2 regions of the Chryseobacterium turcicum genome follow, and region 2 is predicted to be linked to the other one. Evidence: riboswitches for the same ligand, from Rfam matches in the RefSeq annotation. Region 2 holds a riboswitch; the other holds the start of a gene.

Region 1 (16,669 bases), 110 kb from region 2:
TTCATTTTTATCAAAAGTCAATTCTGGGAAATAAGAAGGAAACTGAAGATTGAGAGCTTCATCTTTTTCTAAAGGTGAAATTACCTCATCCGAACACGAAATAAAATTTAGACAAAAAATAACGAACAATCCAATTTTTAAAATCTGCTTAATCATTGTGAACATGGTCTACTTTAAACATTTTGGCTAAATTATTCGTCACATTCACCAAATGCTGATTAGAACCCATCGCCATATCATTAGTTGTAGAAAGACTTAGAGGAGTCACACCACTTAAATATTGATTCAAATCAGCCAAAATATGAATCGAAGGTTTTATGCTTGCAGAAACTCTCGCCGTTGTCGGAAAATCTAACATCACCTCACGATATAAATCCGGAGTATTGTTTGCGATGACATTTCCCATATTCCCGGTATGATTCATAAATTCTGTATTCGCAGAACTGGTTCCATATTTCCCTTCCAGTTTTACGAAAATATATCCTGCAGCCCAAGACCAAGTCATACTTTCCTGCTTAGCTTTTTCCCAGAATTCTGCCTGTCCGTTTTGTCCGAGTAAATATGCATTTTGGCTGATTCCTAATCCGAATTTTATTTTTTTATAATTGTTTTTCGGAACTCCATCTAAATCTACATACACAATTCCTGCGGCTGCATTTGCCTGATTAATGATGAAAGCACCTTTGTCCGGATTATTTTCATTGTATTTGAATTCTTTTCCGTTTTCATCGATTAAAGTGATGTTACTTATAATATATTTTAAAGTTGAAAACTGATGTTTTTGTCCGCTTGATGAAGTTTGAGTTGTTTGATTGAGAACAATATCTCCAAGATTATTAAACCCGTTTTCGAATTTGAGCTGAAGTTTTCCGGAAGTTTCATTGCTTGTATCTTCGTCATCATTGTTTCGACAAGATGTAAAAGTTAGAAAAGTAAAGGCAATAAGGAATAATGATAAAAATTTATAAATTTTCATTGTTGATTTTTTAAGTTTAAATTTTAGAATAGAAATTTTGCTGAATGGGAATCATTCAGTGACATTTAACCACAAAAGCTTTTATTAAAACACATTAGAATTTTAAAGTAAACTAATACTGTATAAAAAGAACACATAAGTTTTAAGAAAATCAAAGATTTTCTGTTATTGTAAACTTAAGCTATACTCTTAAGAATAAATGAAAAAGTCTTTTGTCGTTAAAATAAATATGAAAACTTAAAAAACCGGCGGTCTGAAAATAAATTTTAAAAACAGAAAAGAATAATCTGTTTTATAAAGAAAATTGGAATGAGAAAAGATTGACTTTTCTGTCGTTGAACAAGCAATTATTTCGGGAAGAACATAGATATCAAGCAGTTTTTGTCCCGAATTTTTTGTTTTGTGTAAAGGTGAAGAATCTGTATCCGCTGTTTTCGATAATTCTTTAGCTAAATAACATTTACCATTACAGTTGAGCGTCAAATTTTTCTTATTAACGCACAATTCTTCACTGATGTATTGATAATTTACAGCATATTCCACCAACGGAATCAGAGGCCTGAAAACCGTAAAAAAGGTGAGAAATATGCTGCAAATTAAATTCAAAAGATTATTTTTTGCTTAAAGCTTCATCATATCTTCTGCTGATTTCTTTCCAGTTGGTTACATTCCAGATTGCAGTTAAATAATCAGCTCTTTTGTTTTGATATTTTAAATAATAAGCATGCTCCCAAACATCAATTCCAAAAATTGGAGTTCCTTTTTCTTCTACAACATCCATCAAAGGATTATCTTGATTAGGCGTTGAAGAAACAAATAATTTTCCGTTTTTATCAACAGAAAGCCATGCCCAACCCGAACCGAAACGGTCTGCACCTGCTTTAGCCATTTTTTCTTTAAAAGCTTCCATACTTCCGAAAGTATCATTGATTGCTTTTGCCAATTTTGCAGACGGTTGTGTATTTTTCTGTGGTGTAAGAACTGTCCAGAATAACTCATGATTGTAATGTCCACCCGCATTGTTTCTTACTGCCATTGGTAAAGTTCCGGCTTTTGAAAGAATCTCAAATAAAGTTTGCTTCTCCTGTGGAGTTCCGGCAATCGCTTTATTTAAATTGGCAACATACGCTGCTGCATGTTTAGAATAATGAATTTCCATGGTTTGCGCATCAATATTACCTTCCAGTGCATTGTAAGCGTATGGCAAAGGAGTCTGCTTAAACTGTGCAAACGCAAATTGCGCCGCAAAAACTGCACTTAATGCAGCGATTTTAAAAATCTTCATAACTTTTTGTTTATATGGTTGAACATTTATTTCATTTTAGTTGAAAGCGGGGTGCTGGACAATGGAAGTTTTGTAGTTTGTTATTCGCTTCCAGGATTCGGCATCAAACATCCTGCCTTATTTCAATAATTTTTTGATATCTTCGATTAAAATTTCTCTGTCTGGATGAAATTTCCCGTTCAATTTAGGGATTTTTCCTTCGGCGTCTTCATAATTCAATCCTGAATAATAGAGAATAGGCATATTTTCTTTATTGTATCGGCATCTTATATTTCCTTCTTTATCAACTAATGCAATCATACCGCTGTGATTGAGGTTTTCACTTTCATCTTCTTTGTCTCCCACATAAATATCAAACTCGTCAGCAAGATTTCCGATGTAAGCTCGGTCACCTGTCAGAAAATGCCAGTTTGGAGATTTTGCGCCAATCTTATGAGCATGTTGTTTTAATAATTCTGGGGTATCGTTTTCAGGGTCGATACTTATTGAGATGATTCCAAAATCAGGGTTGTTGATTTCGTCTTCAATAAATCTCATATTGGTATTCATCACCGGACAAATCGTGGGACACTTGCTAAAGAAAAACTCCACTAAATATACTTTTCCAAGCATATCTTTATTGGTGATTTTCTTATTGTTTTGGTCCGTTAATTCAAAATCCGGAACTTTCATTACCGTATAAAGACTGCTTTTAAAATAGCTCATCCCAATACCAATTCCCAAAAACAACAAAGCGATTACCGCAATCGGAATAATGATTTTCTTTTTAGGGCTGCTTCCTGCCTTTTTATTTCTGGACATACTTCTCAGGATTTTTCTTAAATTCATCCTTGCAGTAGCTACTGCAAAAACCGTACGTTTTTCCTTTATAGACTGCCGTATCTTTCATATCATCTTCTGTTTTCATCTCACAAATAGGGTCGACAGCGTTCGCAAACTTCACTTTTTGAGTAGTTGTTTTTGCAGGAGTATTTTTCTTTTTATGCTTTACTTTCGGTGTTTCTTGTGCACAAGCCAATAATGAAACAGACAAAAAAGCCGTTAATAAAATCTTTGATTTCATTTTATTTAAATTGAAATTAATATTGCTGAATAAACTGAATTGAGGCTTTAAACTAAATTTTGATATAAATTTAAACCATTAAAATATTTAAATGGTGAAGATTATTTAGGAAAATCAAATAGATTTTTAAGCATTTTAAATGCAATATCACTGGTTTGAGTATTCTATAAACCTTCAGAAAAAATCTAACTAAGCATTTAGTTTAAAAGAAAATTAAACTAAAGGAGGATGGAATATTCGGGAGAAATACTCTGAAGAATATAAATGAATTCCGTTTAAAATTGGCTTTTCTGATTGTAAACCAGTGCTATTAAGAGTCGGAAATGAAAGAATCTCATGAGATAAAAAAACATCTAAACCTGCAATCTTAATATTTTGAGCATTATTAGATTGTTTTTCTGTTTTTGCCAATTCTTTTTTTACAAAACATTTTCCCTTACAGTCAGATTCTATAATCTTTCTGTTTTCACAAAGATTTTTCACGATGAAATCATAGTTGATTACATAATTTAACATTGGCAAAACTGGGCGAATTGCAATGGTAAAGACGATGAAAAAGGATAAGAAAAACTTCAAGTATCAAACTTTATTACAAATATAGCACAGAAAATCGAGTTGGATGTTAATTTATGATGAATGTCAGTTTTAGAATGGAAATTTTTAGCTCCGAAGATTTCACGGATTTGCGCAGATGTTTGTGTTGATATTTTTATGCTTTGTCTGCAAAATTTATGTGAAAATAAGTTTTGGCTAAAGCCGAATACACTCTAAATTGAAAGGCGGGCTAAAGCCCACCCCTATTGAATTTTGTAGCTGTATAATGCTTGCAGTCTGTTTGTAAACTTCAAGCACCTAGCTTCCATCATCCAGCCTAATTAAACTTCATCCTCTGAATTCTTACTGCATTTAAAATAGCCAATAATGCTACACCGACATCGGCAAAAACAGCTTCCCACATTGTTGCCAAACCTCCTGCTCCTAAAACCAAGACAATCGCTTTTACGGCAAATGCTAAAATAATATTCTGCCAAACTATTTTCTTAGTTTGTTTTCCTATGTTGATTGCCATTGGAATTTTACTCGGTTGGTCATCCTGGATTACTACATCGGCAGTTTCAATTGTGGCATCACTTCCCAAACCGCCCATTGCAATTCCCACATCGCTCAAAGCAACAACCGGCGCGTCGTTTACTCCGTCGCCTACAAAAGCAACCGTTTGATTTTTTGCTTTCAATTCTTTTACTTTATTCACTTTATCTTCGGGAAGCAAGTCTCCGAAAGCATTTTGAATTCCTAATTCATTCGCAACAAATTGTACCACCGAAGTTTTATCGCCACTTAGCATCGTAGTTTTCACATTTAATCCTCGTAATTTATCTATCGTTAAGTTCGCATCTTCTTTAATAGAATCTGCAATGGTAAGATATCCTACAAATTTTTTGTCGTACGCTACGGCAATCAAAGTATAAACAATGTTTTCAGTTTGTAAGTCGTAACTGATGTTGAATTTATCCATCAACTTAAAGTTTCCAACCAGCAATTCTTTTTCATTAATCGTTGCTTTTAAACCGTGTCCGGCAATCTCTTCTACGTTTTCTAATTGAATAGAATGGTCTATTTCACCCACAAACTGATGAATCGCAGTAGCAACAGGATGTGTACTCTGACTTTCGAGCACATTGACCTGTTTTAAAATTTCTTCTTTATTAAATTCATTCCCAAAATTTACTTCCTGAACTTTAAAAACACCTTCCGTCATCGTTCCAGTTTTATCCATCACTACATTTTGAATATTGGCAAGAACATCTAAAAAGTTGCTTCCTTTAAACAGAATTCCATTTCTGCTTCCAGCTCCAATTCCTCCAAAATATCCCAATGGAATAGAAATTACCAAAGCACATGGACATGAGATTACCAGAAAGACCAAAGCTTTGTACAGCCAAGCTTTAAACTGATAATCGTCAACGAAAAAGTAAGGCAACAAGGTAATTCCTATCGCAAGAAACACTACAATCGGTGTATAAATTTTAGCAAATTTTCTGATGAACAACTCAGTCGGAGCCTTTTGTGAGGTGGCATTCTGAACCATCTCCAGAATTTTGCTGAGTTTACTATCCTGATAAGCAGTGGTCACTTTTACCTGACTTACGGTATTTAAATTAATCATTCCTGCCAAAACCGTTTCACCTTTAGACTTAGTATCAGGTTTACTTTCACCAGTGAGCGCAGAAGTATTAAAAGAAGCTTTTTCTGAAAGCAACTCTCCATCTAAACCCAATTTTTCCCCAGATTTCAACTGAATGATATCGTTGATATTTACTTTTTCAGCCTTTACTACTTTGGGAATTCCATTTTCTAAAATAGTTACCTCATCAGGACGCTGATCGAGAAGAGATTTAATATTAGATTTAGCTTTGGTTACTGCCATTCCCTGAAAAACTTCGCCTACAGAATAAAATAACATTACGGCAACCCCTTCAGGATATTCTCCTATAGCAAAAGCTCCAATCGTAGCAATTCCCATCAGGAAAAACTCAGAAAAAACATCCCCATTTGTAATGCTTTCAAAGGCTTCTTTTAAAACAGGAATTCCCACAGGAATGTACGCTATCAAATACCAAACGAGGCGAATCCAGCCATTAAACCATGTATTTTCAACGAAATTATCAAACGTAATTCCTATCAAAAGCAACACAAATGATATGATTGCGGGTAAAAAAAGCTGAAGCGTTGATTTATCTTGAACTTCGTGAGAATGATCATGGTCGTGACCTTCGTGGCTATGTTCTTTTTTAGGTTTTGTACTGCAACATTCTTCCATAATAAATGATTTTAAACAAATGTAGTGCCTATGTAAATGCAATGCTATTGCAAACTTTGGAGACAGTTTTCGCAAATACCTTTGGCAAAAAGCCGTATTTCATCAATCCTGAAATTGGTTTTCATGCTTTCGGGAAAAGAAATATCTTCTTTGCAGGTCGTTTGCTTACAGATTTTACAATAGAAATGGAGATGCCAATCTTTATGTGTTTTTTCGTCACAATCGTCATGGCAAAGTTTATATTTTGTCGTTGTATTTTCCTGAATGCTGTGAACGATACCTTTTTCTTCAAAAGTTTTTAAAGTTCTGTAAATTGTTGTGCGATCCGCATTTTCAAAATAATTTTCGATTTCAGATAAAGACAAAGCGGTCTCTTGGGTACTTAAAAAATCATACACCAAAATCCTCATACTTGTAGGTTTGGTATTTTTGTCGATGAGTTTATTTTCGATTTCCTGCTTCATAATAATTGAGCTTTCATTGGTGAGAGTCTTTCAAAGTTAGCCTTTTAGAATATATTTTAACCTGTTGTGCATTTAAATTTTGTATTTCATAAATAAGTGTTAACCCCTTTGTTTAAATTAAAAATACAGAAAATTATGTGAAAAATATTTGTTGGGCATTGTGATCATTTTTTAATCGCAATGATAAACAAAGAAAAATACCAAAAAGCTTTATCATTTTAAGATAAACAAAGGCACTTCGTTTTAGCAAGGAAATACAAGCAATTAATTTTCAATATTTTAAATTTAAAAAAAGAGCCTTTGCATTTCTACAAAGACTCTTAAAAATAAAATCAAAACTATAAATTTGGATTGTTCTCAATTTCTTTCTGCGGAATTGAAAACAAATAATATCTGCTGTTGGGTGTAAAAGCCGACTGATCAGGAAAAGCAAATATAGAATGACCTCTTCCATTCACCGTTTTCACCGTACCACTTGGAGTGGTAACCTGTACCTGAATCGGTTGTCCGCTTGTGTTTACATAGGCTTTTCTTTCTACCTTTCCTTGGGTTCTGATAATATCTGCCAAAGAAAACCCTTCTCCAAAGAGTTCTTTTCTTCTTTCAATCAAAACTTCTTTAATGACATCATTTTGTGCTAGAGAACCAGTATAAACATTCGCATTTCTGATTGTTTTTAATTGATTTAAAACTGCGATGGCATTCGTAACATTTCCGTTTCTTGCTTCAGCTTCAGCTTCAATTAAATACATTTCAGCAGCTCTCATGAAAACGATATCGGCAATTAAATTAGCTTTAAATTTAAATTTAGCATATCTCAGAAGCCCTTCTCTTCCAGGCAAGCCATCCCAAGAAAATAAAGAATATCGAATATCATTGGTATCAAACAAATCTTTAAAATAAGGATCAGCCATAAAACTGTAATAATAACTTCCCGAAGATGAAACATCTAAAAAGTGAAATGCATAGCTTTCACCAGACTGCTCCTGAGTTTGTGCATGCCCCCAAATCCATTCGCCGTTGGTAATATCATTGAAGCCTTCTTTATATTTCTCGGCATTCATCAGAGGAAATCCTGTCTTGGCAATTTGTGCAGAAGCAATCGCTTTTGTCCATTCTCCTGTATTCAGATAAACTCTTGCCAAAAGTCCGTTAACTACAGAACGGTCTATTTTATCTTTATTGTTTCTTGTGTAATTTTGAAGTAATTGGTTGGCATCGGTTAAATCACTTTTAATTAAGGTATAGATTTCTTCAAGACTTGCTTTTTTCTTTCCTACAGAATTGGTGGTGGCTGGCTCTGTATAAATTGGAGCCGTTAATGCATTTTTATCTTTTATATAACTGAACTGATAAAAACTCGCAAGATTCCAATAACAAAAAGCACGTAATGCTTTTGCCTGACCTTTCACCTGATTTTTCTTTTCCTGAGTACCTTCTGCGGCATCAATTCTGGCAATTACATTATTCATGTTATTGATAACAGAATATAGAGAAGTCCAGATATAAAGCGATCTTCCGCCGGTATTATTCACCAAATCGGTGAATGCATAGGCAGATGGAAAACCATATTTATTGGTTAAAACCGCAACATCACTTCCCATTGCATCACTGGTTCTTAAAACCGTTGAATACCCTATATTAGCATAGGTTGTTCCATCGTCATTAAATTTTGCCCAAGTTCCGTTGATTACTGTTTCTGCACTTTCAGCAGTTTTGAAAATTTCAGCTTCGTCTGCCTGATTGGTAGGAGCTGTTTCTAAATCGTTCTCACAACTTGCCAGAGAAATCGAAGCAATTAAAGCAAAAGATATGTATATTAATTTTTTCATATGTAGATTTTATTTTTTTTAAAGGTCATATGGAATCGTCTCATCTTCATGTATGTTTCTGTTTCCAAATCATAGCGATTTCATTTTTTAAATTTTAAATATGTTAAAGCGTAGCCTGCAAACCAAACGTTACTGTTCTCATTGCCGGATATCTGTAGTAAGTTGTTCCGTCTAACGTCTGCTCTGGATCCATTCCTTTATGCTTGTAGAATGTGAAAAGATTTTCTGCCTGAACATAGATTCTTAATCTTTTCAATCCAATTCTTTCAAAATAATCAGACGGAAGCGTGTATCCTAAGCTTACATTTTTAATTCTTGCATACGTTCCTGAATATAAAAATCTTGACGAAGAGGAAGTCCAGTTATTGGTTGTTGTACTTAAAGCAGGAACATCTGTACTGGTATTTTCAGGAGTCCATCGGTTTAACATTTCAGAGCTCCAAGCTCTTCCTGCCGCGCTACCGTTATGCATTAACATCGTATAATCGTTATCGAGAATCTTTCCGCCCAAACTGAAAGTTAATAATCCTGAAAAATCAAAATCTTTGTATCTGATACTTGTTGTAAGACCGCCCATTACTTTAGGCAAAGAAGAACCCTGTAAAGTTTTTGTAGCTTTTGCATACTCAGAAGTCATTCCTTCTATTGTATTTCCGTTTGCATCTGTTATAATTGTTTTCCAAAGTGGATTTCCGTTGCTAGGGTCAACTCCCATCCATTCAGGAATAAAGAAATCATAAATAGAACCACCCACCTGTAGAAGTTTTGTTCCGCTCACAATAGAACCTTTCGGAAGTTTCGTGATTTCATTTTTTAAAGTACTCAGATTCACATCAACATTCCATTCGAAATCATCTGTTTTAACAGGAGTTGTCAATAGAGAAAATTCAAAACCTTTGTTTTTTAATTCGCCTATATTTGCTTGATATCCAATAAATCCAACGGACGGCGCCAAAGGCATATCAAACAAAAGATCTTTACTTTGACGTTGGAAATATTCTACATTTCCTTTAATTCTGTTTTTCAGAATGGCAAATTCTAATCCTACATTTAAATTCAGATTGGTTTCCCATTTCAAATTGCGCGTTGGCAATCTATTTGCAACCGTCCCTGGCTCACCTAAATTGTTTAAAAAAACATACAAACTCTGGTAAGCATAATATGTGCTCAATTTATCATTTCCTTGACCACCATAACTTGCACGAAGCGTTAACTGATTGAAAATGTTTAAATCTTTAATAAAACTTTCGTTCGATGCCTTCCATGATCCACCCACTGACCAGAAAGTTCCCCATCTGTTTTCGGGTGAAAATCTTGAAGAAGCATCTGCTCTTACCGATCCGGAAACGAAGTATTTATTTTTAAAATCATACTCTGCTTTTCCTAAATAACTTAAAAGTCCTAATTTGTCGCTATTTCCGCTAAATCCACTCAACAAAGCTGCTGCATCTGGCTCATAATAATACGGAAGTGAAAACTGACTTCTGCTTCCTGATATCGTTTGAAACTCGTAATGATAAAATTCCTGCCCCGCTAAAATATTAAAGTGATGCTGATTAAATTTTTTATCATAAGTCAGAATATTACTGGTCGTATAAGACAACGTTCTGGAATTTGTTTTTGTTACCGAACCACCAATTTCACTTCCCTGCCCGATTAAAGGATTTGAATAAAAATGACCGTTGTAATTAACCAAATCAACAGAAAAACTAGATTTAAACTTCAATTCCGGCAAGAAAGTAAAGTCTAAAAATCCTTTTCCGGAAAAATTATCTTCCCTATTTTCATTTTTATCTAAAGGTAACGTCGCTGCTGCATTTTGATTCTGCAAAGCACTTGTAGGGCGGTATTTTCCGAAATCATAAATATAATTTCCATTAGCATCTAATCGGTGACTTCCATCTGCATTTCGTTCATAATAAGGATAAAAAGAAGGGATTACTCTTGCCGCATTAATGATATTATCTGTTCTGGAATCTGATGAAGGTGGCGCTTCCTGAAGACTGTTGGTATAACTTAAATTAGCCCCAACATTTAACCATTTTTTGACTTCAGAATTTATTTTAAGTCTTGTACTGTATTTTGTAAAACCCGATCCAATAGCAATTCCTTTATCATCAAGATATCCTAGTGAGAAGTAATAATTGCTTTTTTCGTTTCCTCCGCTAAAATCTAAATCTACCTGACTTCTTGCAGCAACTCTCTGAAGAATATCTCTCCAGTCGTCGTTCCATAAAGCAGTAGCTCCAGAAACTAGTTTTCCATCTGTTCCAACTGGTTTTGCATAATTTGATCCATATGGATTAATCCCTAAACCATTACTCCCTGAAACCAAAGCATCACTCGCCATTTGTGCCGCTTGCTGCGAAGTGACCTGACTCGATTTGTAACCATTTCTCAAAGCTTCCCAGTACAACTGAAAATACTGGTCTGTATTTACCTGCTCGTAATCCTTAACCGCTCTGGTAGAAAAACCCTGACTGATATTGAAATTTACTTTAGCCTCACCCTTTTTTCCGGATTTTGTTGTAATAATAATTACTCCATTGGCTCCTCTTGAACCATAAAGTGAGCTCGCTGTAGCATCTTTCAAAACACTAATCGATTCAATATCATTGGGGCTTATCGAATTGATGTTTCCATCAAAAGGAATTCCGTCTACCACAAACAAAGGATTACTAGAAGCACTTATCGAGCCTATCCCACGAATACGGATAGAAGCTGTAGAACCCGGCTGTCCCGAAGCACTTACCGCCTGAAGCCCCGGAACCTGCCCTTCCAAAGCTTTGGTAATATTGGTAACCGGTCTGTTATTTATCTTCTCACTAGAAATAGTTGCTATAGAACCTGTATAGCTTGTTTTTTTTGCTTTTCCGTAAGCCACCACTACGACTTCGTCTATATCCTGTTCGCGCAGTGTATCTTTTTTTGTTTTCTGCCCATTAATGTTGACTATTCCTAAGAAGAATACAGCAACAGATGGAATCCAAGCTTTAGAGTTAATTAAATTTTTGTTAATCATAATTCATTTCATTTATCAATTTTAAAAAAATAACCCTTTATAGAAAAGACAACAAAGAGCATCGATAAACACGATGAACCAATTGCTTATTTTTCCTTTAAAGGCTGAATGTAACACCTTGCCAAAAGCAGGTTGTTAAGATTTCACAGGGTCAGTTCCCTCCATCTTTCTTTATAAGCCGATCGAAATACGTTTGCAAATCTAAAAACAATTAGTCCACAAAACAAGTAGACTTTAAGTTTTCAATTTAAAATTTAATAAAATTTAACGTAATTAAATCTTAAAAACCACTAAAATAGATAGTTGAAAAAATTATGAAATCACCAAACATGAGAAATATCATTAAAAATAATGTAATCCTTAAAAAGGAATTAAAATAGAAAATATTCAGACTTATTAAAAAAGTTTTTAAATTTATAGTATGAAAGTTTTAATTGTAAATGGCCCTAATCTTAATCTATTAGGCACAAGAGAACCCGAAATTTACGGAAGTGTTTCAATGGAAGATTATTTAGAAAAACTAAAATCTGAATTTACTTCTCACGAATTGAATTATTACCAATCAAATATTGAAGGTGAGCTGATTAACAGACTTCAGGTAGATGATTTTGATGCAGTCGTTATTAATCCGGGAGCTTTTACTCATTACTCTTATGCAATTGCAGACTGTTTAAAGAATATTCAAAAGCCAAAAATTGAAGTTCACATCAGCAATATTTACAAAAGAGAAGAATTCCGTCAGAAATCTGTGACTGCGGCAAATACGGATGCCGTTTTGTCTGGTTTTGGAATGGAAGGATATCGATTAGCGATATTGAGTTTGAAGTAATTTGCTTTTGTTTGCCACAAATGATACTCTTACTATTAAATTAAATTCGATTGCTTTTTAAAACTTTGTCAAGGTTTTCAAATCAATGTTTTGGAAAACCGTGTCAAGGTTTAGAACCTTGACACGGTTGATTGCCAAAACTTCAACAATAATTACAAAACATCAGATTGAAAAAAAACATCTTCAAGTATATTTTTATTGTAGTGCTTATTCTTGGAATTATCACACCCTACATTGACTACTTTGTTGTAGTGCAAATGTTCTTCTTACTAATTCCTTTCATAGGTATATTAGCATATTCTTTAATACTTTTTATTTTTAATTCTATTAAATATAAAAAGAGAGTGTTTAAACTTACATCAACAAAAATCATTATTTTGCTACCTCTTTTTTTGTTTACTCAAATAATTTCTATGTTTATCGTTGATAAGGTTCAGAGATTCAGGTCAGAACAAATCATCTTTACTCTCAAAAACAATAGTAAAATTCACCCTAAGGAAATGCCAACAACTTATGGAATAAAATATAATAAATTTACATATTCGAACAATTTTAATATTGAATATAAAAGAGGTTTTTTTGTTAGAGAAATTTATAATAGTGAAAGTAAAACTTGGAAAAGTTATGGTTGGCGAGATTAATTTCACCCAATAAAAAAGCCTCATCAAATTGATGAGGCTTTCTTCACTATTTCTAAATGGTCTGTTCCTGCAATTGAGGACCAGAAGCAATCAGCTTTTTACCTTCGTCAGTATTGCAATACTGCTCAAAGTTTTTGATATATTTTGCAGCAAGATCTTTTGCTTTTTCTTCCCATTCTGCAACATCACTGTATGTATCTCTAGGATCTAAAATTCCTTCAGAAACATTTGGCAATGAAGTTGGAATTTCTAAATTCATTACAGGGATAGTCATTTTATCAGCTTTCTCAATTGATCCATCGATGATAGCATCAATAATCGCTCTTGTATCTTTTAATGAAATTCTTTTTCCGGTACCGTTCCATCCAGTGTTTACCAAATAAGCTTTAGCACCGTGTTCTTTCATTTTCCCAATTAATGTTTTAGAATACATTGTAGGATGTAATGTTAAGAATGCTTCACCAAATGCTGGAGAAAATGATGGTTGTGGCTCAGTAATTCCTCTTTCAGTACCTGCTAATTTTGAAGTATACCCACAAAGGAAGTGATATTGAGCTTGGTTTTCATCTAAAATAGAAACTGGAGGCAATACCCCAAAAGCATCAGCAGAAAGATAAACAATCTTGCTTGCATGACCTGCCTTAGATGGTAAAACGATTTTGTTAATATGGTAAATAGGATATGAAACTCTCGTGTTTTCAGTGATAGATCCGTCAGTATAATCAGCAACACCGTCGTGTACCACAACGTTTTCAAGAAGTGCATCTCTTTTTATCGCTCTGAAAATATCCGGTTCTTTTTCTGCTGACAAGTCAATTACTTTAGCATAACAACCGCCTTCGTAATTGAAAACTCCGTTGTTATCCCAACCGTGCTCGTCATCACCAATTAAATATCTTTTAGGATCTGCAGATAAAGTCGTTTTTCCTGTTCCCGAAAGTCCGAAGAATAACGCTACATCTCCTTCTTCTCCTACGTTTGCAGAACAATGCATTGATGCCATTCCTTTTAGTGGAAGGTAATAATTCATCATCGCAAACATTCCTTTTTTCATTTCACCTCCGTACCAAGTACCTCCAATAATCTGAAGTTTCTCAGTAAGGTTAAACATTACAAAGTTTTCAGAATTTAATTCCTGCGCTTCCCAGTTAGGGTTTGTTGTTTTTGATCCGTTAATTACTGTGAAATCTGGCTCTCCGAAAGTTTCTAATTCAAAATGAGAAGGACGGATGAACATATTCGTAACGAAATGCGCCTGCCAAGCAACTTCAACGATAAATCTTACTTTAAGTCTTGTGTCTGTGTTCGTACCACAAAAAGTATCTACTACATAAATCTTTTTTGCGTCAGAAAGCTGAGTTAGTACCAAATCTTTACATGATTCGAAAACTTCAGGTGTTGTAGGTAAATTTACTTTACCGTCCCAGAAAATAGTATCTTTTGTAACATCATCCTGAACAATATACCTGTCTTTAGGCGAACGGCCCGTGAAAATACCGGTTTTTACAGATACTGCACCAGATTCTGTAAGTTCAGCTTTTTCAAAACCTTGATTTTCAGGTGAAATTTCCGCTTGATATAACTCTTCGTATGAAGGATTATAAATTAATTCGTAATCTCCTTTAATCCCTAATTTTTGTAAATCTTGGACGATTTTAGCGTTTTTCATTTTACTTATATTTTCTTTTTCTTTTGTTTGTTTAACTTGATGAATATTAACAAATTGTTAAACGTGGATAAATATAAACATATAAGCGAAAATGACAAATAAAAAATAACAGCTATAAACTACTGATTAACAGTCTATTAAATCATCCCATTCGAAAATTGTGGTAAAACCTTTTCCCCAAAAATAGTCCTTAAAGCCTACAAATTTTGAGCTCATTACAAAATCCCCGCCCCAAGCACCTAAACTTTTGACAAAACTTGGGCAATCTGAGAAAAACTTAGACTTAACTGTCGGAATTTCAATAAAATCAGAAATTTTTTGTTCATGTATCATCATTAGTTCTGAAAAATTTTCCAATTCATCACATAACAAAATATTTCTTGTGAGATTTGAAAATTCATCTACCATAATTTGAGACTTTATTTTTGACCTGTAAAGTTGAATAGCTTCGCGGCTATCTTGCTTTTGATTGAGGTGAATAAAAATGAGTTCATTTTTAAATTTCGGACTAAAATTTATCTTCTCAAAAGAGATTTCTGGTTTATTCTGAAACAACACTGCAGATTTTGCATTGGCCACCGCAATATCGTATCCACTTCCACCCAAACTGATTGTATTCAGATAAAAAGGATCTACTTCTGACCATTCGGCAAGATTGTTCATTAAAGTAGAGCTGCTTCCTAAACCATAATCTGAAGGAAACTGAAGGTTTGTTTTTAAATGATAGGTATCTGTGCTTTTAAATTTAGTTTCAGAAAGGCTCTGAACGTTTTTAAGAGTTTTAAGAATAAACTCTGCACTTTGATTAATATTGGTTTCTAAAATCTGCCACGTTTTATAATCGATGACCGCTTTTAACCATAATTCGTTTTGATGATAGGCTTCCCAGAAAATAATAGGCTTCCCGTCTTGCTTTTCTTCAAAAAAAAACTCCTGCCCTAGCTTTGTGGGTACCGCTAGGACAAGAGCTCCGTCTACAGCGAAATATTCTGAAGTAAGCATAAGCTTTCCCGGTGAATATATTTCGCCCATTTTATTTTAATTAGATAGCAGAAGCAGAAGCTACTGTACTATTAATTTTCTTGATTAATCCCTGAAGAGTTTTCCCAGGGCCAACTTCTACAAAATTTGTGGCACCATCTTTAATCATATTCTGTACAGACTGCGTCCACTTTACAGGTCCCGTTAATTGAGCGATAAGATTAGCTTTAATCTGATCTGGATCTGTAATAGCTGTAGTCGTAATATTTTGATACACAGGAATTGTTGCTTTTCTGAATTTCGTATTTTCAATAGCAGCAGCCAATCTTTCTTGCGCAGGTTGCATTAATGGTGAATGGAAAGCTCCGTTTACCGGTAGTAATAGTGCTCTTTTTGCCCCCGCTTCTTTTAATTTAATACAAGCTTCTTCTACCGCAACCGTTTCACCCGAAATTACCAATTGCCCAGGACAGTTGTAATTTGCAGGAACTACTACTCCGCTGATTGATGCGCAGATTTCTTCTACTTTAGCATCATCTAACCCTAAAATAGCAGCCATAGAACTTGGGTTTGCATCACAAGCAGCCTGCATTGCTTTTGCTCTTTCAGAAACAAGTTTCAACCCGTCGTCAAAAGATAAAACTCCGTTGGCAACCAACGCCGAAAACTCTCCCAAAGAGTGACCTGCAACCATTTCTGCACCAAGACCATTTACCGCTTTTAAAGCTGCAACAGAATGTATGAATATTGAAGGTTGTGTAACTTCTGTTTTCTTAAGATCCTCATCTGTTCCCCTAAACATAAGGGAAAGAATATCAAAACCTAAAATTTCGTTAGCAGATTCCATCAGGTCTTTAATGTCTTTACGGGAGTCGTATAATTCTTGTCCCATACCTACAAACTGTGATCCCTGACCTGGAAATATAAGTGCTTTCATTTATTTATTTAAAGTTTAATATCAATTATAGTTTAATAATAGAGTCCTTAAAGAGTTTTAAGGAACCAGTCTGATCACACGGAAACCAGTATTTACATACGCTCCGTTTGATTTAGATTTTACAAATTCAAATTTAGTAGCCAACTGAG
Region 2 (16,669 bases):
CCCAAAGTATTGCAAAATTTGAAAATAGCGGAGATTACCGTTCTGCAGTTCGATATCAGTTCTTATTTATTCTTAAAAAATTAAGTGATAAAAAACTCATCATTTGGAATCCCGAAAAAACAAATAAAGATTACGTTGCGGAGCTTAAAGCTGCACATTTGAAAAACCAATTTTATGACCTTTCGTATATTTTCGATTACGTTTGGTATGGTGAATTCAGTATTGATGAGCAAAGTTACAGTAAATTTAAAAACCAGTTTCAAGGATTTAAACCTTAATTAAAACTTCTTAAAATGAATAAAACGTTCAAAATATATGCTCTTATTTTCATCATTATCATGGTGATTATAGCATTGTTTGAAGTTAATAAAAAGGAAGTTGTAGACTGGCGAAAAAATTTTGATGTCAATCAGAAATCACCTTTCGGGCTCTTTGTTTTTAATAAAGAAATAAAAGATTTATTTAAAAATAATCTGACGAAAATTGAAGTTGCTCCCTACAATTATTATGCAGAAAAAGACAAAAAGCCACACAATATTCTTATCATAGAAAGCGAAATGGACCAGGAATCATGGGCTAAGATTTTGGATGAGGTTTCTAAAGGTTCTGATGCAATGATTATTGCCAACCGAATTCCAAAAAATATTTCAGATACAATTGGATTTTATGGTTCAAAAATTTCTTATGAAGACCAAAATGTTTTGAAACTGACCGACAAAAAATATCAGAATGATTTTATTAGATTAGATAAATTTCCATCGGGAAGAGGTTTTTCTTATATCAGACTCAATGTTCAGGTTTTAGGAAAAACAGTTGAAGAAAATAATAAAGACCAGGCAAATTTCATCAAAGCACCATTCGGAAAGGGAAACGTTTATGTGCATTGTGAGCCACTTTTTTTAACGAATTATTATCTTTTACAATCAGGAAATGTACGATATGCCCAAAGTGTTTTTTCATATTTAAGTGACAGAGAAACTTTGTGGTTTGTAGAAAGTAATACCAAAGAATCTAGTTCGTTATTGCGTTTTATACTTTCTAATCAGTCTTTGAAATACGCTTGGTGGGTGTTTTTAGGAGGATTGATTTTATTTATTTTCTTTAATGTAAAAAGAAAACAGCGAATCGTTCCCATCATTGAGCCATTGAAAAATACTTCCGCTGATTTTGTGAAAAGTATAGGGAATCTTTATTTGCAAGAAGGAGATTTTCACGATATGATGGCTAAAAAAGCGCAATATTTTTTAAATAAAGTAAGACTAGATTTTTTAATTGATACACAACATCTGGATGAAGAGTTTGCGAAAAAACTTAAGCTAAAAACGGGAAAATCTGAAGAAATGATTAATGAAGCAATCGTTTTGATTAAAAAAGCACAAGACCCTTACGCAAGTGTTGTCAAAGAAGATTTAGCAAGAATAAACAGTCTTTTAGATGATATTTTGAAATGATTTGTTGATAGAGAATTTTCCGTAGAATAGAAATCTGGAAAAAAATGGGATATTAAATTTATAAAAATGGCTGCTTTTTTGAATTTTATGATGGGTAAAGGTGTCGCTCCTACGGAGCTTCGCTCATGTTGGGTAACATTTTCTACAAAGGTTAAACTCCTCTGGAGTTGGTCGCTTTTAGATAAAATTAAATGTATAAAAATATTTAGAATAGGAAAAGGCTCCGTAGGAGTCTAACCTTTGTAGAAAAAATTGAGAGATATGAAAAGAGCTCCGTAGGAGTGAAACCTTAAAAACAATCTATAATATTAAAATTTTCAATAATGGCGAATACCTATTCTCAAATTTTTATTCAGCTAATTTTTGCCGTAAAGGGTAGAGAAAGGCAGATTCGTGAAGAGTTTCGGGAACATTTAGAAAAATATATTACAGGAATTATTCAGAATAATCATCAAAAGCTATTAGCTATTTATGCAAATCCTGATCATATTCATATTTTAGTTGGATATAATAATCTGAATGTTTTGATACCTAATCTTGTGAGAGATATTAAATCTAATTCTTCAAAACTTATTAATGAAGAAAATTGGTTTATAGGAAAATTTCATTGGCAGGAAGGGTATGGTGCATTTTCCTATTCCAAAAGTCAGGTTGATTCTGTTGTGAAATATATTTTGAATCAGAAAAAGCATCACGAGAAACAGTCTTTTAAAGAAGAATATATCGAGTTTTTAACAAAATTTGAAATTGATTATAAAGATGAATACGTTTTTGAATTTTATGATGATTAAAGGTGTCGCTCCTCCGGAGCTTCCATAATCTTATTGTAATATTTGCTACAAAGGTTGAACTCCTACGGAGTTCGTTACCTATATAGACTGAAACGGTAAAATAGAAAATTAGGTGAATAAAAAGACTCCGTAGGAGTCTGACCTTTGTAGAAAAACATCAACCACACAAAGTATAAGCTCCGTAGGAGCGAAACTATTTTCAAAATAGAAACAAAAGAAATGGAAAATAACGAAGAACAAAATTTAGAAAATCAAAATTCTATTAATTTAAATAAAGAACAAAAAACTCAGGAAGAATTTCAATCGAGAATCGATATGATAGAGCTTCGTGAGAGTTTAAATAAAGTAAAAACAGAAATCGCCAAAGTAATAGTAGGTCAAGAAAATATGGTTGAGCACCTTTTGGCGGCTTTGCTTTCTAACGGACATGTTTTGATTGAGGGAGTTCCCGGTGTTGCAAAAACAATTACCGCAAAATTATTGGCAAAAACAATTGATGTAGATTTCAGCAGAATACAGTTTACACCAGATTTGATGCCTTCAGATATTTTGGGAACCTCGATTTTCAGCATGAAAAATTCTGAATTTGAGTTTAAAAAAGGACCTATTTTCTCAAGCTTTATTCTGATTGATGAAATTAACCGTTCTCCTGCAAAAACTCAGGCGGCTTTGTTTGAAGTAATGGAAGAGAAGCAAATTACCATAGACGGAAAACGCTATGAAATGGATGAGCCTTTTCTTGTCATTGCGACTCAAAACCCTATCGAACATGAAGGAACTTACAGACTTCCGGAAGCTCAGCTTGACCGTTTTTTATTCAAAATTAATGTAGGATATCCCAATCTTGAACAGGAAATTGCGATTATCAAAAATCAACACGATAACAGACTCGAAGATAAAACTGAAGCCGTTAATAAAGTAATTACAGCGCAACAGCTCAATAATTACCAGAAGTTAGTGAAAGAAATCATTGTTGAATCTCAACTGATTGAATACATTGCTAAAATTATCATTAATACGAGAGAAAATCAGTTTTTATATTTAGGAGCTTCGCCAAGAGCAAGTCTGGCATTATTAACAGCCTCAAAAGCTTTTGCAGCATTGCGAGGCAGAGATTTTGTAACACCGGAAGACATTAAAGAAGCAAGTTATGCAGTTTTAAGACACCGAGTAATCGTTTCGCCTGAAAGAGAAATGGAAGGTTTAACTGCTGATGAAATTATTCGTCAGATTTTGGAAGGAATAGAGATTCCCAGGTAGGTTCCAAGGAATGATAATTTCAGAATATCAATAAACATAATGTTTGTCATGCTGAAAGCATCTCTACAAAATTTATTGAGATTCCTACCGGAATTACAAAAACTTAGATTAATTTTAAATACTAAAGGCTTAACAAATTAGAGAAATAAAAAACCTAAAACCTTGAAAAACCTATACATCAATACCCGTTTTTTTTTCGCACTCATCGGTGTAGGAATGCTTTATATTTTGGGATTTTTCTTTCCATTTTTTATGATTTTGGGTCATATATTTTTATTATTGATTTTCCTTACAACTTTTATTGATTATTTACTTGTTTTCAGACAGAAAGATACTGTTTTAGCACAGCGAATTTTACCTGAAAAATTATCAAATGGTGATGAAAATGCGGTGAAAGTTGATATTAAAAATAATTACAGTTTTAAAATCAATGTAAAGGTTATTGATGAAATTCCGTTTCAGTTTCAAAAGAGAGATTTTTTAATCAGAAAGCAAATTGAGTCCGGAAAAAATACATTATTTCAATATTTTTTAGAACCAAAAGAACGAGGAGAGTATAATTTTGGAGCCTTAAATATTTATGCTTCATCGCCAATTGGTTTCGTGTCTAAAAGATTTATATTTCAAAAAGATATTTCTTTAGCTTCATATCCGTCATTTATTCATTTAAGAAAATATGAGTTGATGGCGCTTCAGAACGAATTTTTATTAGGCGGAATCAAAAAAATCAGGAAACTTGGGCACACGATGGAATTTGAGCAGATTAAAGAATATGTTCCCGGTGATGATGTAAGAACAATCAATTGGAAAGCAACCTCAAAGACCAATCGTTTGATGGTGAATCAGTTTCAGGACGAAAAATCACAGCGTATTTTTATGCTAATTGATAAGGGAAGAACGATGAAAATGCCTTTCAACGGTTTAAGTCTTCTCGATTATTCTATCAATGCCACGATGGCGCTTTCTCATATTATTCTGAAAAAAGGAGACCGTGCCGGAATGATGACTTTTTCAAAGAAAGCCGAAAATAAAATTCCTGCCGAAAATAAATCTGGGCAACTAAGAAAAATTTCAGAATCTTTGTACAATATTAAAACTGATTTCTTTGAAAGTGATTTCAACAGGTTGTATCAAGATGTAAAATATTCGATTAATCAGAGAAGCTTGGTTTTGCTTTTTACCAATTTTGAAACTTTGGATGGACTAAACAGACAGATGAAATATCTTCGAGGAATTGCCAAAAACCATTTGCTGGTGGTAGTTTTCTTTAAAAATACTGAAATTCAAAAACTCATCCATTCCAATCCGGAAACTACGCAGGGGATTTATGATGAAATTATCGCCGAAAAATTTGAGTTTGAAAAAAAGCTCATTATTCAAGAATTAAGAAAATACGGTATTTATTCAGTTTACACTCTTCCCGAAAATCTAAATGTTGATGTAATTAATAAATATCTTGAGATAAAAGCACGAGGGATTTTGTAGCCAATATAGTTTAAACACAAAAATTGAAGAATGAATAAAGTTAATTATGAAAAGAGTTTTATACTCTTGTTTTTTATGCTCTTTTTTTATGTATTTTATACATTGTACGCAATCTATAGCTCAAATGTTATATTGGCAGACGATTTAAGTATTTTATATTCATCCAAAGACATACACCAGAATTATTTTGAATACATTATTTCGTATATCGATTCTTCTACAATGTCTGCAAGGCCTGTATCTGGTTTTATAACGGGTACCATTGCTTTTTTTTCAAAAAATAATAATCAGATATATTTCTTAGGGCTGCTTTTTTTTCCTTTGTCTATATTCACTATTTATTTTGTCTTAAGCAAAATTTTATCCAAAGAGGTTGCTTGTTTAATCATTCTGTTTTATGCAGTCTCAATTATTGGAACGTCGATACAGTTTTCACCCATCATGTTGAATTCTAATGTGGCTACAATTTTTTATGTATTGAGTATTTATTTTATCGTAGTTAAGAAAAATTTAGTTCTCAGCTCACTATTATTTATACTTTCCATATTATCGTATGAGATATTTTTTATGGGAATTTTAATCAATATTTTATTGATTAAAGAAAATAAAAAGAAAATAATATATGCTTTATTGACTTTAGGATTACTCTTTTTTTATCGAAAATTTGCACAGGTTTACTTTTTTACAAATTCATATCAAAGAGATTCGGTCTCTAGTATTTTTGATATGCAAAGAAACTTCAAAATTATAATCTGGTCAGGAAAAATGATTTTTAGAGATTACTTTGTTGCAATTTATAGAAGTTTTATCAATATTGGGAAGATAAATGTTTTTGAGTGGGCTATAGCTTTACTCATCTCTTATGGTGTTTTTAATTTATTAAAATCCTTTGATTTCCATCTCAATTCAAAAAAACTAAAAAAAGTTGCAATGGTAACATTTTGTGGTTTTATCTTTAGTTTTGGAATTTTTGTTTTTTCAACTTATATGCCGACTTTATTCGGGTTTGAGAATCGCAATTTAGGCGCTGTACGATTGTTTTTAACGACATCAGCCATATGCTTTCTTCTGTATTTCTTAGGGCAAACTAAAGTCAAAAAAAATGGGATAGCTCTTGTATTTTCTATTTCCAGTTTAGTTTTAATGATAAGCAATTTAGGCGTTAAAAATTCGTGGATTTATGCAAATGATTTTAATAATAATATTTTTAAAACGATTAAGGTTGAACTCGATAATAATAAAATAGATAAAGGGGTTATTTGTGTAGATTTTGATATCTATAATGAAATAGAAAATAACAATAATTTTATATTAAGAGAGCCTGTGTTTTTTAACAATTGGGAAAATAAAGAACTTTCTTTTAGAAACGGTATTAATCCTGAAAACATAATAATTTATAACTGGGAAAGGAGGAAAAATGGTGATTATCAAGTTTTCATTAGAAAAAATAAGGTCACTTTAAAGAAGCTCAATAGTTTATAATTTGATAAGTAAATATAATTTTATTAGCTAGAATAGAAGCTTTTTATAACTTTGTAATAAGAAATAAGCAACAATGAAAATAACACTTAATAGACTCAACGACGATTTTTTATTTGAATGTACCAATGCTCAGGGAAATTCAATTTTATTAGATAATACATCTCAACCAGGCGCAAAAGGGGTGTCACCAATGGAAAGCGTTTTGATGGCAGTCGCAGGATGCAGTGGAATTGATGTAGTTTCTATTCTGAAAAAACAGAGACAGGAAATTACAGATTTCAAAGCTGAAGTAGAAGGGGAAAGAATTGTTGTGGATGATGCAAAACCATTCAAATCAATTACTGTAAAGTTTTTGTTGGAAGGAAATATCGACCCTAAAAAAGCATTGAAAGCATCAGAATTATCTTTCGAAAAATACTGTTCTGTATCAAAAACCTTAGAGCCCAATGTAGAAATTGCTTACGAAGTTTTTGTAAACGGAGAGAAAGTTTAAATACTATTTTAATAACAAAAGGCTGTACATTATAAAATGTACAGCCTTTTTTAATGAATGTTAAATATTATTTTTTAATGACTTTTACATTTTCAACTGTCCCATCTGTCATTGTCATATTTAAAATATAAAGTCCAGATCTTAAATCACCTAAATGAATTGAAGATGATGGATTGTTTATAGATTTTATATTTCTTCCAGAAACGTCTGTTATAACAATCTGTTTTACCTTTTCATAGTTTTTAATGTTTATAGCTTGGCTGAAAGGATTTGGTGAGATTAGATTCTTCTTTTCTGCCTTTATTTCACTTGTTGATAGATTAAGAGGTGCTAAAGTAACTGTTACAGTCCAAGTACCATTATTAACTTTATTATAAGAGGCATTACATCCTAAATTTTCATCACCCCAAGTTCTCCATGCGTGCAATTGGAAATCTACTGTTCCTACAAGATCATTGGCTAAATTTAGACCTGTTCTTTCGTAGGTGAAAGTTCCTCCCGAAGACCCTGAAGCAGATGATATTGTAGATTCTGTAGTATTGTTTGTAGTGCATATCAATAAGCTTTTTTGCTCAGACATATAAGCACCTGCCAGAGCAGTCATTGTATAATTAACTTTTGTGGACGCAATTTTATAACCACTAGGAATCGTTAAAGATAATGTTCCTGAGCAACTTGATGTAGACGATACTGTGGGTTCGTTACTTGCAAATGCGGTGTTGATATCGTTAGAAGTAAACGTGGCAGAAACTTGTCCGGGAATAAATTCTTTCATTTTCCAGAATCCTTTTATAGAGCCACAGTTTGATCTTACCCAGAAATAATATGTTTGCCCCGTTGTTAAGCTGTTTAAAAGAGCAGAGGTTACTCCTGTTGCCACAGAACCTGTAGGTGTTGTCGTAGCGGTAGGTGCCGTTGAAGAAGTAGAGTAGTAATATTCATATCCTGACGAAGGAGTACTTGATGGAGGTACCCAACTCAATGTGGCGCTGGTAGGGGTGGTTGTAGAAGTGATATTTGTAGGCGATTGACAAGAATTGTATACATCTGCCGAAAAAGCAAAAATATTTGGCAATCCTCCTGTACCCGTTTTTGTTATCGTTACACTAGTAATATTTTTTGATTGGTTTGCTGTGCTGATTGCTAAAGGAAGTTGGTATAACCTGGGATTAGTTCCACTTCCTGATTCTAGATTATTGTTGTTGAGGTTAATACGTCCTATTCCTTGTATTGCGTAATTACTTCCACCATACCAATCAGAGATACTTATTCCGGTAAATGTTTGGGTTGTAGTATCTGAAAAATTAACGACAGCGTCTACAGTTGTTGCTCCACTTCCTCCGGTTGCAAGCATATATAAATTAATTGCGGGCGTAGGATTTGCAAAAGTAAGTGTTCCGGAAGTTGTGGTGCTGGTAAGGCGAAGAGAATTGTTTCCGTTGTAGGGAGCCAGTTGATAACTTAATCCATTGGTAGAAGCTACAGCAGTATTGATGATTCTATTGATGGGTAAACCGTACGTTAGCGCTGTACTTGTTGATGTTAATTGAAAATCGCGTGATAGAAACGCATAACTTACACCATCTACGTCGTTGTTGGTAGAGCTTAAGGCCGTTCCAACACCATTTGCAATCACATCTGCATTAAATCCACTTTGTATAGGTATTATTTGATATTCTTGTGCTTTTACTTGATTAAAGGACATTGCAAGTGAAGCCATCAAAAAAACAGATTGTAGTTTTCTTTTCATAATAAATATGTTGATTATTAGTAATTGGTGTAAATATACTTAAATAGTAGTGTTTTGCTGGTTTTTTTCTGTTAAAATTGATGAATTTTAATAAAAAGCATTAAAATAGTAATTATTTATTGTTTTGTATTAAAGAACCCAGAGGGAATCTTCTCTGGATTTAAATCGTGTATGGTCAATAGATTAGGCTAATCTTGGCTTCATTAGTTTTGCCACTGTTGCCGTCCATCCAGTTTGGTGTGATGCCCCTACACCGCGACCATTGTCACCGTGGAAATATTCAAAAAACGTAATATAATCTTTGAAGTGTGGGTCATAATTAAATTTATAATTCCCGCCGTTAAAAGCCCGTTGTCCACTTTCATCTTTCAGGAAAATAGAGCAGAGTCTTCCGCTGATATTTTGGGCAACTTCATCTAGATTTTTCTTTTCGCCACTTCCTGTAGGGAGTTCCACTTTTAGACTATTTCCATAATAAAAATGGAAACGCTGTAAACTTTCTACAATCAGAAAATTGATAGGAAACCAAATCGGTCCGCGCCAATTACTGTTTCCTCCAAACATTCTGCTGTCGCTCTCTGCAGGCGTATAATAAACTACATTTTTGTTGCCGTGAACCGTAAAAACAAAAGGATTTTCTTCATACACTTTAGACATCGCACGAATTCCATAAGAACTTAGAAATTCTTTTTCATCCAACATTCTCGTCAAAACCTTTGTAAGTCTCTGTTTGCGGAGAATACTCATCAAATGTTTTCTGCCACTTCCTTCTTCATCCCAATGAGATACTAAAGACGTCAGTTCAGGCTTATTTTTTAAAACCCATTCCATTCTTTCACGGAAATTAGGCATTTTATTAAGCAAATGATGGTCGATAATTTCAACGGCAAATAAAGGAATTAAACCTACAATACTTCTCAATCTTAGAGAAACGCTTTCTCCGTTTGCCAACTGTAAAACGTCGTAAAAGAAGCCGTCTTCCTCATTCCAGAGACCCTCTTTGCCTTCTCCCATATTTTCCATGGCTTCAGCAATATAAAGGTAGTGCTCAAAAAACTTAATGGCCATATCTTCATAAACCTGATAATATTGAGCGAGTTCCATAGAAATTCGCATCATGTTGAGTGCATACATCGCCATCCAACTTGTTCCGTCGGCTTGCTCAAGATGTTCACCATCTTTCAGTTCCATATTTCGGTCAAAAGCACCGATATTATCTAAACCTAAAAACCCGCCGCCAAAAATATTTTTACCGTTTTTATCTTTTCGATTTACCCACCAAGTGAAATTTAATAATAGCTTTTGAAAAACTTTTTCAAGGAATAAAAGGTCGGGTTTTCCGTTTGTTTTTTCATCAATTTTAAAAACTCTGAAGCATGACCAAGCATGCACAGGCGGATTGACATCGCTTAAGTTCCATTCATAAGCCGGCATTTGCCCATTGGGATGCATATACCATTCTTTGGTCAACAAAAGCAATTGGTTTTTAGCAAAATCGGCATCAATTATAGCAAACGGAACACAGTGAAACGCCAAATCCCAGGTCGCGTACCAAGGGTATTCCCATTTATCGGGCATTGAGATGATATCTTTATTGTGAAGATGTTCCCACTCCGTATTTCTTACATAATGATTAAAATCTCTCGGAGCTTCATAATTTGGGTCACCTTTCAGCCATTTTCCGACATTGTAATGATAGAATTGTTTGTTCCAAAGAAGACCTGCAAAAGCCTGTCGCTGTACATTCTTTTCATCGTCATTAAATATATCTTGTTGAATTTCGTCGTAAAATTCATTGGCTTCATTTATTCTTGCATTAAAGATGTCATCAAACTGATAAAAAGCATCATCCATATCGTAAGGAGACAATCTAAATTCAAAAACTTCAGACTGCCCGGCTTCGATAATTTCATCAATAATAAACGCGGCTTTTGTTCCTTTTTTTTCTGGATTTACGGTATTTTGTTGATGAATAACATAGTCGTTGATTCCATCTTTGTAATAAGCGTTTTCTACAAACGGAGCGCCATGAAGTTTAGGATTGTTCGTCTCATTCTCACAGAAAACCTGTTCTGCATTCTTATTTTTCGAATAAAACTTTTTGATGGGAATACTGTCGTGAAGAACATCGATACAGCCTTCTTTTCCACCTGCTACTTGGCCTTTGTACTCATTATAACCCCATTTCCAATTGTTTCTAAACCATGCTGTTGGTAAAATAACAATCGGTGCAGCTTGATTGCTTCTGTTACAAACGGTAACACGTATTAAAATATCATGGGCATCAGATTTACAGTATTCTATGAAAATGTCAAAGTATTCATCTTTATCAAAAATTCCGGTATCGAAAAGTTCATACTCGGGTTGGTTTTTTGTGCGTCGACCGTTTTCTGCGACGATATCGTCATAAGGAAATTCGTTGATAGGATATTTATACACCATCTTCATATAGCTGTGAGTAGGTGTATTATCAAGATAGTAGAAAATTTCTTTAATGTCTTCGCCGTGATTTCCCTGAGGATTACTCAATCCGAAAAAGCGTTCTTTTATTCTTTTATCTTTTTTATTCCAAAATGAAAGCGCAAAACAGAATAATTGTTTTGGGTCCGAGATTCCCGCGATGCCTTCTTCTCCCCAACGATAGGTGTGGCTTTCTGCAATATCATGGTTGGCAAAATGCCAAGCATCTCCATTGGGGCTGTAGTCTTCACGTACATTTCCCCATTGTCTGTTGCTTACATATGGGCCCCAGTTTTTCCAATCTTTATCTTGTAATCTTTGCTTTTCGATGTTCATTTTCAGCCATTTTCATGGCTAAGTTAATTTTTTTTGCTCACTATTTCCAATTTTTTAAATCTGAATAATTCTTAACAATCTTCTCAAAACCTTACTAGGATTAAGTTTTATCTTATTTGTTAATTTTTTTTAATTTTTAAAAGAAAAAGTTTTACCTTTGCACCATTCGTTCATTTACATATTGAAAATGTTATCAAGAAAGGTTGAGGGATATAGACCCTATGAAACCTTAGCAACCCTTTGTGCAAGCAGAGAAGGTGCTACGTTCTACCAAATAATTTATTTTGGACAGATAACTTACTGAAGTTCTTTTCAGCCATTCTCATGGCATTTTCAAATTTATTTTTAATAATATATAATTTGAAAACAGAACTGCAACATATTAACTTTTTGTACAAAACCGATTCTCAGAGAGAATACCATATCCCGTTAAGCTATCAGCTTTTTGGGAAAGAGTTGTTTTCTGCACCCATTATCTTGGTAAATCATGCCTTAACTGGAAACTCAAATGTTACCGGAGAAAAAGGATGGTGGAAACAACTGATTGATGAAAATCAGGTGATTGATACAAATAAATATACGATACTCTGTTTCAATATTCCCGGAAACGGTTATGATGATTTTTTTATTGACGAATATTCAGATTTTACACCTTCAGATATTGCAAATGTATTTCTGAAAGGTCTTGAAATTTTAAACATTAAAAACATATACGCTCTGATTGGAGGCTCTTTGGGTGGTGGAATCGGCTGGGAAATGCTTTCGAAAAAGCCAGATTTAGCCGAAATTTTTATTCCAATTGCTTGTGATTCTAAAACTCATGATTGGTTACATGCTCAATGTCTCGTTCAAAAATTTTTATTGAATGGAAATGATAAGCCGCTACAAAAAGCCAGAATTCATGCTATGTTGTGCTACAGAACACCTCAATCTTTAAACAATAGATTTCAAAATAAATACAATGCGGAAAAGCAACAGCTAGAATCTGAAGATTGGCTGAATTATCATGGAGAATCTCTTGCCGAAAGATTTAGTTTAAAATCTTACAAACTGATGAATCATTTACTGATGAATATTAATGCAAACGAAAATAGATTGGAGAAAATTCAGGCACGAATGCACATGATCTCTGTAGATACAGATTTGTTTTTTCCTGCCTCTGAAATCAGACAATGCTTTGAAAAGCTAAGGGAGAATAAAGATGATGTTTTCTATCACGAGATCAAATCAGTTCACGGGCATGATGCCTTCTTAATGGAATACAGTCAATTAAATAATATCATAAATAATATTTTGTAAGATAAAAGGAGTTTAAGGTAATTCCGTCTTACGAAGAAATAAAAAAGGTTACAGATGAAAAGTAATGCAAACGAAATAAAGTTTTTAAAAAACAGGTCAATTGTCAAATTTGAAGGACAAGATTTTTTGGGTGAAATAGGAATCGATGGAAGAGTTTTCAAAGCCCTTACATTTGCCCGTATCAGTGTAGGAATAATTTCTCAGCAGGCAGTAGAAAACGGATTGTCAATTCTTGTACATGAAGATGATTCTGAAAAAGCAGTAAACTGTCTGATTGAAGAATTTGCAACAGAAAGAAAATCAGGAAAAGTTACTCAGATTTACAGCATCAATAATGTTTCTGTCATCGGTTTTGTGGCAGAAGATTTAAATAAAATACTTTCAGAATTGGCAAGAAATAACGTTTTTCCGTTGTTATTAAACCAAAACTCAAGTGAAAAACGTATTAATATTGTTGTGACTTCTTCTCAGGATGAGAAAACTAAAAATATCATTGAGTCTGAAATTTTCAAAAAACCAAAAACAGTTCACTTGGCAATTATTGGTCACGGAAATGTAGGAAAGACTTTAATAGAGCAGGTTTTACATTCTTCGGAAGAAATTAAGCGCAGAAAAAATATACATCTTAAAGTTGTTGCGGTAGCCAATTCAAGAAAAATAGCTTTTAACAAAAAAGGTTTTGATAATCAATGGAGCGATGAGGTTTTTGCTTCTGAAAAAACTTCTGAAGTAGGAGAGTTAATTAATTTCTCTAAAGAAAATCAGCTCGAAAATCTTATTGTTGTTGATAATACAGCGAGTAAAGATTTTGTGAAAAACTATCATGCATTGGCAGAAAACGGTTTTGATTTGGTTTCTTCCAATAAAATTTTCAATACACTTCCCATTGAAGAATATCGTAAACTAAGATATACGTTGAACAAAAATAACAAGCGTTATCTTTATGAAACCAATGTTGGCGCAGGTTTGCCATTAATAGATACCATAAAACTTTTACACCTTTCCGGTGAAAATATTACGAGAATAAAAGGTGTTTTTTCAGGAACATTAAGTTATGTTTTTAATAACTTCTCTTTGAGAGATGATAAGTTTTCAACCATCGTTAACGAAGCTTTAGAAAAAGGTTTTACAGAACCAGACCCAAGGGAAGATTTATCAGGAAATGATGTAGCAAGAAAATTATTAATCTTGGCGAGAGAATTAGATTTAATTAATGAATTTAATGATATCAACATCCAAAATCTAGTTCCTGAAGCTTTACTTTCCGTATCAAAACAAGAATTTCTTTCGAGATTGGAAGAGTTGGATGAAGAATACGATAAGATTAAGAAAAACCAAGAGCCTGGTCACGTTTTAAGATATGTAGGAGACTTGCACGGAGATTTACAAAAAGAAAAAGGCAATCTCGATGTAAAACTAATTTCTGTCCCTGCAAGTTCCGCTTTAGGACAACTGAAAGGTTCAGATTCTATTTTTGAAATCTACACCGAAAGTTATGGCGAAAACCCAATCGTCATCATGGGAGCCGGTGCCGGAGCAAAAGTTACAGCCAGAGGAGTTTTCGGAGATATTTTAAGACTTAGTGAAACAAAATAATAATTAATATAACAATTTAATAATGTAGCAGTTTACCAATATTTATTACAATTGTCATGCTGAGCTTGTCGAAGCATCTCATTATTACATTGCTAGACTGATACATTGTTACATTTTCAAAAAATATGGAAAATTTCGAAACCCTTGCTATAAGAACCCAAACCGAAAGAACTCAGTTTGATGAGCATTCTACGCCGTTATACCTTACCTCAAGCTTTGTTTTTGAAGATGCCGAAGATATGAGAGCAAGTTTTGCTGATGAAAAATCTAAAAATCTGTATAGCCGATTTTCAAATCCCAATGTTACAGAATTTACAGATAAAATTGCAAAAATGGAAGGCGCAGAAGCTGGTTATGCCTTCGCTACAGGAATGGCGGCGATTTATTCAACATTTGCAGCGTTGTTAAATTCAGGCGATCATATCGTAAGTTGTCAGTCGGTTTTCGGTTCTACTCATACATTGTTTACAAAATATTTCCCAAAATGGAATATTGAAACAACGTATTTTAAAGCAGAAGATGCCCTAAATGTAGAACAATACATTCAACCCAATACAAAAATCTTGTACTTGGAAACGCCAACCAATCCGGCGATTGAAGTATTAGATTTAGAATTTTTCGGACAGATTGCAAAGAAATATAATCTTATTTTCATTGTGGATAACTGTTTCGCAACGCCATATTTACAACAACCGATAAAATATGGAGCCGACATCGTGGTGCATTCCGCTACAAAATTAATTGACGGTCAAGGTCGTGTTTTAGGTGGAGTAGCAGTTGGAAGAGAAGATTTAATCCGTGAAATTTATCTTTTCGCAAGAAATACAGGTCCTGCAATGTCTCCCTTTAATGCTTGGGTTTTGTCTAAAAGTTTAGAGACTTTGGCAATCCGAGTAGAAAAACATTGTGAAAATGCATTAAAAGTTGCTCAATTCTTAGAAAACCATCCGAATGTAGAATTAACGAAATATCCTTTTTTGCCATCTCATCCAAGCTATGAAGTCGCAAAAAAGCAGATGAAACTGGGCGGAAATATCGTGGCTTTCGAAATCAAAGGTGGTATTGAAGGCGGACGAAAATTTTTAGATAAAATAAAAATGTGTTCGCTTTCTGCAAACTTGGGAGATACCAGAACAATCGTTACACATCCTGCTTCCACAACGCATTCCAAACTTTCTGATGAAGAAAGAAATGAGGTCGGGATTACAGCAGGTTTGGTTCGTTGTTCGGTAGGTTTAGAAAATGTGGATGATATCATTGCAGATTTAAAACAGGCATTAGATTAATTCAGTAGGGATGGGCTTTAGCCCATTCTAGAAGATGTATAAAGAAAGGCTTTAGCCAAAACTTAAATTAATTTGGGCAGCTTATCCGCCTGAATTTATCCTGAGCTTGTCGAAGGACTCCTGCTCAAGCCGGGCTGCAAAGATTCAGCGCAAAACCAGCCTTGACAAGGCTTATAAAAAGTTTGAAATAAATAAAAAGTCCTGAAAGGACGATTTAAATCAGAATAGGATGCAATCCTATTAAAATGAAAAAAATGAAAAATTCAGAACAATTATACAAAGCATTATCCGAAAGAATTTTAATTCTCGACGGAGCTATGGGAACAATGCTTCAACGATATAAATTTGAAGAAGAAGACTATCGCGGCGAACGTTTCAAAGACTGGGAACATCCTGTAAAAGGAAATAACGATTTACTTTCTTTAACGCAGCCAGATGCTATTCAAGAAGTTCATAGAAAATACCTCGAATCTGGAGCCGATATTTTGGAAACCAATACATTTTCGGGAACTACAATTGCGATGGCAGATTACCATATGGAAGATTTGGTCTACGAACTGAATTACGAATCTGCAAAAATTGCCAGAAAAGTTTGTGATGAGTTCACTGCTCAAAATCCGAATAAACCAAGATTTGTAGCGGGTTCTATTGGTCCAACAAACAGAACGGCAAGTTTAAGTCCGGATGTGAATGACCCTGGTTTTCGTGCAATCACTTTTGAAGAATTAAGGCTTGCTTACAAACAACAATCCGAAGCTTTATTAGACGGAGGTTCAGATATTCTTTTGGTAGAAACTATTTTTGATACATTAAACGCAAAAGCAGCACTTTTTGCCATTGACGAAATTCAGGAAGAAAGAGGAATTGAAATTCCAATTATGGTTTCAGGAACCATAACTGATGCATCAGGAAGAACGTTAAGCGGACAAACCGCTGAAGCATTTTTGATTTCCGTTTCACATCTTAATTTATTGAGCGTA

What was found. Region 2 has a riboswitch for S-adenosylmethionine ahead of LO744_RS20505 (alpha/beta fold hydrolase). Riboswitches for the same ligand answer to the same signal wherever they lie in the genome.
Region 1: linked by a shared signal. The riboswitch ahead of LO744_RS19105 (SusC/RagA family TonB-linked outer membrane protein) and the one ahead of LO744_RS20505 (alpha/beta fold hydrolase) in region 2 are both predicted to bind S-adenosylmethionine.

Annotation. Positions count from the first base shown of each region.
Region 1 is NZ_JAJNAY010000002.1:931,892-948,560, forward strand. It holds gene LO744_RS19055 (cytochrome-c peroxidase) at 1-165, opposite strand, end outside; gene LO744_RS19060 (MbnP family protein) at 149-976, opposite strand; gene LO744_RS19065 (hypothetical protein) at 1,214-1,582, opposite strand; gene LO744_RS19070 (superoxide dismutase) at 1,587-2,261, opposite strand; gene LO744_RS19075 (SCO family protein) at 2,379-3,062, opposite strand; gene LO744_RS19080 (YHS domain-containing protein) at 3,049-3,324, opposite strand; gene LO744_RS19085 (hypothetical protein) at 3,538-3,900, opposite strand; gene LO744_RS19090 (heavy metal translocating P-type ATPase) at 4,196-6,145, opposite strand; gene LO744_RS19095 (Fur family transcriptional regulator) at 6,190-6,609, opposite strand; gene LO744_RS19100 (RagB/SusD family nutrient uptake outer membrane protein) at 6,948-8,441, opposite strand; gene LO744_RS19105 (SusC/RagA family TonB-linked outer membrane protein) at 8,545-11,463, opposite strand; SAM riboswitch class I at 11,547-11,643, opposite strand; gene LO744_RS19110 (type II 3-dehydroquinate dehydratase) at 11,885-12,292, shown strand; gene LO744_RS19115 (hypothetical protein) at 12,460-12,933, shown strand; gene pckA (phosphoenolpyruvate carboxykinase (ATP)) at 12,986-14,602, opposite strand; gene LO744_RS19125 (GYDIA family GHMP kinase) at 14,729-15,634, opposite strand; gene fabD (ACP S-malonyltransferase) at 15,645-16,520, opposite strand; gene LO744_RS19135 (LysM peptidoglycan-binding domain-containing protein) at 16,578-16,669, opposite strand, start outside.
Region 2 is NZ_JAJNAY010000002.1:823,502-840,170, reverse strand. It holds gene LO744_RS18550 (DUF4129 domain-containing protein) at 1-278, shown strand, start outside; gene LO744_RS18545 (DUF4350 domain-containing protein) at 294-1,451, shown strand; gene tnpA (IS200/IS605 family transposase) at 1,775-2,242, shown strand; gene LO744_RS18535 (AAA family ATPase) at 2,462-3,502, shown strand; gene LO744_RS18530 (DUF58 domain-containing protein) at 3,665-4,987, shown strand; gene LO744_RS18525 (hypothetical protein) at 5,555-6,469, shown strand; gene LO744_RS18520 (OsmC family protein) at 6,543-6,962, shown strand; gene LO744_RS18515 (T9SS type A sorting domain-containing protein) at 7,030-8,712, opposite strand; gene LO744_RS18510 (MGH1-like glycoside hydrolase domain-containing protein) at 8,896-11,508, opposite strand; SAM riboswitch class I at 11,696-11,807, shown strand; gene LO744_RS20505 (alpha/beta fold hydrolase) at 11,869-12,807, shown strand; gene LO744_RS20500 (ACT domain-containing protein) at 12,862-14,403, shown strand; gene LO744_RS18495 (O-succinylhomoserine sulfhydrylase) at 14,529-15,689, shown strand; gene LO744_RS18490 (homocysteine S-methyltransferase family protein) at 15,944-16,669, shown strand, end outside.